2 regions of the Exiguobacterium sp. N4-1P genome follow, and region 1 is predicted to be linked to the other one. Evidence: predicted binding sites of a transcription regulator. Region 1 holds the regulator's gene; the other holds the start of a gene.
The links. Region 1 encodes LexA, which represses DNA repair genes until DNA is damaged. Its sites were predicted from a motif close to CGAACATATGTTCG; they were not measured.
Positions count from the first base shown of each region.

Region 2: A0126_RS02100 (Y-family DNA polymerase) is a predicted target of LexA. The motif match lies at 1,068-1,081, and genes of this name have one in related genera.

Region 1 covers NZ_CP022236.1:1,087,017-1,090,177, reverse strand. Annotated here, with positions in the region: gene A0126_RS05525 (YneB family resolvase-like protein) at 1-393, opposite strand, end outside; gene A0126_RS05520 (cell division suppressor protein YneA) at 440-727, opposite strand; gene lexA (transcriptional repressor LexA) at 934-1,548, shown strand; gene A0126_RS05510 (metal-binding protein) at 1,579-2,052, shown strand; gene A0126_RS05505 (MIP/aquaporin family protein) at 2,231-2,932, shown strand; gene glpK (glycerol kinase GlpK) at 2,974-3,161, shown strand, end outside.
Region 2 covers NZ_CP022236.1:391,575-394,735, reverse strand. Annotated here, with positions in the region: gene A0126_RS02110 (MBL fold metallo-hydrolase) at 1-149, shown strand, start outside; gene A0126_RS02105 (pentapeptide repeat-containing protein) at 241-888, opposite strand; gene A0126_RS02100 (Y-family DNA polymerase) at 1,098-2,423, shown strand; gene A0126_RS02095 (YolD-like family protein) at 2,407-2,736, shown strand; gene A0126_RS02090 (ZIP family metal transporter) at 2,803-3,161, shown strand, end outside.

The DNA.
Region 1 (3,161 bases):
GAGCTTACGCTGGTATTCCTCAACGAGTGAAACGATCTCGAGGACCATTGCTTCCGCATCCGCCAGTTGGTATTCACCGTCTGACTCCATCGTCATCAACTGGACATCATGTTTTTTGAACGTATGCAAAATCGCGATTTTGGCGTTTCCTCGTCCGATTCGTGTATCGTCCGTCACGAGCACCGCTTCCACCAGATGACGCGTTACATAATCAAGAACGGTTAACATCCCTTCTCGCTCTACATCATAGCCACTTTCTTTTTCGACGATGATATCTATGATTTCAAATCCTTTTGTTAAAGCGAGTCCCGACAGTTCTGCTCTTTGCCGCTCCAGTGAGCTCTCTTGTGCTTCTTTTTCCGTCGAGACGCGACAGTAGATTACTACTTTCATCGTACCTCACACCCCTGTTCGTTCATTCAACAACTTTTATATTCTGTCATTGTTGTGCGATTGGTACAACGATTTTGTCTTTCGAAATGACATGTTTTGTTTCGAGCTCATTGTTCTTGATCAGCCAGTCGATGTATTCCTGGTTCGTCATCGAACCATCATTGTAGACTTCTGCAACTTGTTCGACCGTTACGTTCTCATCAACCGTGACTGACGCCGTGAGTAATTGGTGTACCTTTTCATCTGGTCGTGGTGTTAAAAGAAAAAGAATGAAAGCAAAACTGAGCGTATAAAACAGAATTGAAAAGGCATGAGTACGAATAGAATGAATCATCATGAATCCCTCCAAATAGGTTATTAGAATAAATGTTCTCGGAACAATTGTTCGCATAATCTATAATAAACACAGAACCAGTGTTCGGTCAACACAAAAACATCGAACAATTGTTTGTGCGCTCATTTGTTCTATGTTATAGTAATTCTAGAAACATATATTCCTAAATCCTAAAAAAACCAATCCGGAAAGAGGTGGCAATTCGTATGCGGAAAATGTCTAAACGTCAACAAGAAATCCTTGACTACATCATCGCTGAAGTGAAGTTAAAGGGCTATCCACCTTCAGTTCGCGAAATTGGTGAAGCTGTTGGTCTTGCTTCAAGCTCAACGGTACACGGTCATTTGGATCGTCTAGAAAAACGTGGACTGATTCGCCGTGACCCGACGAAACCACGCGCGATTGAAATATTGCTTGATAAACCTGAAGAAATCAACGAAGCGATCGTCCATGTCCCCGTTATCGGCAAGGTAACTGCCGGACTTCCGATCACTGCGATTGAAAACATAGAAGAGCATTTCCCACTCCCTGCACATTATGTAGGAAATGAAACCGTCTTTATGTTGACGATTGATGGCGAATCGATGATTAATGCAGGTATTCTTGATGGCGATCGTGTTATCGTGCGTCAACAAAACACAGCAGAAAACGGGGAGATTGTCGTTGCGATGACCGAAGATAGTGAAGCGACAGTCAAACGGTTCTTCTTAGAAGATCAACAGGTACGTCTTCAACCAGAAAATGACTCGATGGACCCGATGTATTTCGATAACGTGTCGATTCTTGGCAAGGTCATCGGCGTTTACCGGACGATTCACTAAGAGAGGGACCAGCTAAGCTGGTCTTTTTTCATGCCTTCTGGAAATGTACATGATACGGTCAACTCCGTTGCCCTAACGGGATATGTTGTTTATTCGGTCGCAACGAACCAAACGGATTGGCTCCCGACCGCTGTCGGAATCGCCGTCGGGACCTTATGGCTTTCGCCCGACTTAGACTTAAAATCGGAACCTTACTATCGTTTTGGCCCTTTGCGTGTCCTTTGGATGCCATACGTTAAAATTATGCCGCACCGCTCCATCTGGTCGCATGGCTTAATCATCGGAGATGTCATCCGCCTACTCTACAGTGCCGCTTTATTGATTCCGCTACTCTTTTTAGCCTTCTATAGTGAAATCATCCAAGCAAGCACGGTCGACTCATTGATTGACGTCATGCCTGCTTTTATTATCGGTGTGATGACCGCAAGTACGATTCATATCATCCTTGATCATACGAGTAGTTGGTTCCGCCCTAAAAAGAAACGAAAAAAACGTCGATCCTGACTTTTTCCATTCAATCATGGAAAAAGTCTTTTTATTATCCAATTCTAATTTTTTTAAACCTAAATATTGAAAATTTCGATTCCTATATTTCAATTATTTGTATTGAAAACGTTATCAATTCGGGTTAGGTTTAAATAGAAAGGCATTATTCGCTTTAATCCAAAGGGAGGGTTTTTGCATGAGTAATTTTATTAGTGAGATGATGGGAACATTGATTCTCGTCCTACTCGGGGATGGCGTCGTCGCCGGTGTCGTTCTGAAGAAAACCAAGTCTGAAAATGGTGGCTGGATTGTCATCACGCTCGCTTGGGGTCTCGCCGTTATGACCGGTGTTTACGTCGCGGCATCCAGTGGTGCCCACTTGAACCCAGCGGTTACTTTGTCGCTCGCGCTCAATTCTGACTTACCGTGGGCAGATGTACCTATCTATATCGCTGCTCAACTTGTCGGAGCATTCCTTGGCGCAGTACTCGTTTGGCTTCATTACATGAAACATTTTGAAGCGACAGAAGATCAAGCCGCAAAACTCGGTGTCTTCGCGACAGGTCCAGCAATCCGTCATACGGGATCAAACTTAGTATCTGAGATCATCGGGACATTCGTTCTCGTCTTTGGTATCTTGGCGCTTGGAGCGAATACGTTTGCAGACGGACTCAATCCATTGATCGTCGGTCTCCTCGTAGTCGTCATCGGTCTTTCGCTCGGTGGTACGACGGGTTATGCAATCAACCCTGCCCGTGACCTTGGTCCACGTATCGCCCACGCGATCTTACCGATTCCGGGTAAGGGATCATCAGACTGGGGTTACTCATGGATTCCGATTGTCGGACCAATCATCGGAGGCGCAATCGCCGTCTTCATCTATCAACTGCTATTTTGATTGAGCATTAGGTATCTTAACTATTCAAGGGGGACTCACAGATGGAAAACAAGTATATTTTAGCACTCGACCAAGGAACGACAAGCTCACGCGCCATCATTTTCGATCATGATGGTCAAATCGTCAACTCTGCTCAACGTGAATTCAAACAATACTTCCCACAACCAGGCTGGGTCGAGCATGATGCAAATGAAATCTGGGGTTCGATTTTAGCAGTCATGGCGGATGC
Region 2 (3,161 bases), 700 kb from region 1:
CAGCGGCTGAAGCGACGATCATCGTCTCGCATCTCGAAGCTGTCAATCACTGCCTGCTCCGCCGCGATATGATCGCTGACTTTTTAGCAGCAAATCATCTCTCCGCTCACTTTTTGATTCCGGACGACGGCGAGACGCTCTCCTTTTAAGTCTCTCCTTCGAGAGTCGTATGAATACAAAAAAACCGGACGTTTTCCGTTTCCCTAAAAGGAAGAGGAACAGCGTCCGGTTTTTTCATGTTCATTCTTGCGGAATGACAAGACCGAGTAATCGGGCAAATGCGATTGCTTGTCCTTCCGTCACGATCGCCCCTGTCAAAAAGCGTGGATCAATCGTAATCCCCGAGACGTCCGCTTGTCGCAAATCGAGTCCTTTTAACGGAGTTTCAACCCACTGGCTTTCCATCAATTCAACATCCTCAAAACGTAAATCGATGAGTTTCCCTTCGAAGAATTGTGTCTCCCGCATCGCCGTCTGCTCGAACGTTACTTGTCGGAGCGATGTCCGAATCACTTGTAAGTAATTCGCCTGGCATGCTTTTACCGTGACATGATCAAGCGTCGTTTCTTCTAATTGAACCCCCGTCAGGCGACAGTCCTGAAACAGAACGCGATGAAAACGACTGTCACGGAACTGACAACCCGTCAAATCACACTGCTCAAATCGGACATTTTCAAATGACGCGCGATCAAACACGAGACCCGCAAATGAGACATTCCGAAAACAGACTTGATTGGCATCGATCCGCTCCGTCAGCTCGATGGGTAACGTTTCTTTTTCATACAGCATTTGATACAAGTACGGATCATCGATTTCGATTTCTGCAAATGTTTCGACTGCTAAATTATTCGGGACATCCGGTAGATGGATCATCGGTTTTTTCTTCATTCTCTCCCAACCCTTCTTCTTCTCAGTCCTTAGTGTACCAAACCTGTTACCTAAATATGACTCAAGAGGATGATTTCTAAAGTCATGCTGCGCTCTAAAAAGTGATGACATGTACACTCTTTTTCAATTTTTGATTTGAGACACTTTGAGACCGTGCTAGAATCAACATAAATAAAATAAGAACAAACGTTCTAAAAGGAGTGATTTTCGTGTCTTCTGATGCGGACTTTCCAAACCAACGTATTTTTTGCGTGGATAGTGTCTCTTTTTATGCCAGTTGCGAGTGCCATTACCGAAATCTACCACCATTAACAACAAAATTAGCCGTCGTTTCCGATTTAAAACGGAGCGGCTCCGTCATTTTAGCGGCGAGCCCTGCTTTGAAGACGCTTGGTATCAAAACGGCAAGTCGTCTCTACCAGATTGAACAACTCCCGTACAAGGAACGAAAGCAGATTCACCTCGTCGAACCACGCATGTTATGCTACATGAAAACGTCGATTCGTGTCCTCGATGTGCTCCATCAATTCGGACCACCGGAAGCAATCCGGGTATACTCGATTGACGAAATTTTCATCGACATGACGGGAACGGAGCACCTCTTCGGTACGGATTTTGAAGCTGCTAACCAATTACAGTCAGCCATCCTGGAACAAACCGGTATTCACGTCCGAATCGGGATTGGTCCTAATAACGTCATCGCGAAACTTGCCCTTGATTTACTCGGGAAAAAACAGGGCATTGCGCGTTGTGGTTATGCTGATGTCCCCCGTCTCTTACATGACTTTCCCGTTCGCAAGATGTGGGGGATCGGTCATCAAATGGAGCACCATCTGAATCAATTAGGCATCGAGACGATCGGCGATTTGGCGGCCGCACCATTAGAAACACTACACGAACGTTTTGGTGTCATCGGTGCCGAACTTTGGCATCATGCATGGGGCATCGATCAATCTCCGACGACGATTGATCCGACCGCTTTATTTCGTCCGGCATCATCCCGACAGAAGACGGTTGGTCATGGCGTGACACTAATGCGTGATTATTACGAATACGACCAGATTCGGCTGGTCTTAAGTGAGCTCGCAAGCGATGTCGCAGCCCGCGTCCGCTTTTCCAATCAACTTGGATGGACGGTTCACTTAGGTGTCCGTTACTCGAGACATATCGTCCGGGCAGGGTTTTCAAAGCAACTCCGTCTCCCTTATCCGACTTCAGACGAACGGATTATCCTGCGGCATATCCTTCAGCTGTTCGAGCCGAACTGGCTCGAACACGAACCGATTCGTTTTTTGTCCGTCTCGCTCGGTCAACTTGTCCCCGACCAAGGTGCACTGCAACTGTCGTTGTTCGAAGACAATACCCGTGTTTGGAAACGCAAACGCTTGTTAAAGGCAATCGATCATGTCAACGTCCGTTACGGGAAGGGAACCATCCGCCTCGCTGTTTCTTTTCTTGATACAAGTGTCGCCAAGCGCCGCCTCCGCTTCGTCGGTGGTCATCCGGGAGGTGACGGCAATGACACGGTATCGTGACCGTGGCAATTTAAAATGGATTCCGTTTTTGATGCCGGAGTACATTCAACTGTTGCGCGACTATTATAAAGATACGCATCGTTTAACACTACCGCCCATCGATGAACAACTTCAAGAATCATGGCAATTCATCCTCGAAGAAGCATTAATGGAAGGAAAAGAACTTGAAATCACGTATTATAAGGAAGGAAGCTATATCACACTGACCGGATTCATCGAACGAATCGAGCGCGAACGAGGACTTCTGTACGTCCGGAGTCAAAATTCGATCGAAATTCCCCTGATGCGACTAGTTCGGATTGAAAACGGGTAGGAGTGACAGTGGGCTTCAATAATGCACTTATCTCTTGAATTATGATTTGAAAGAAGGAATGTTTGTATGTTTGAATGGTTTACTTCACTCCCCGTCGTGATCCAGGCATTACTCGCCGGGATGATGACATGGGGCTTGACCGCACTTGGGGCGGCACTTGTTTTCGTCTTTACGACAATTGAAAAAAAGGTCATGAATATGATGCTCGGCTTCGCCGCCGGTGTCATGATCGCTGCGTCCTTTTGGTCACTGCTCGCTCCGGCGATTGAATTTACGGAACAGGATGGTGGCATCGCCTGGCTTCCGGCTGCAATCGGATTTTTAGCAGGTGGCTTCTTCGTTCGCTTACTCGACTTCGTCACACCACATTTACACTTATCCGCACCACTTGAAAATGCAGAAGGCCCTTCGACCGGTCTTAAAAA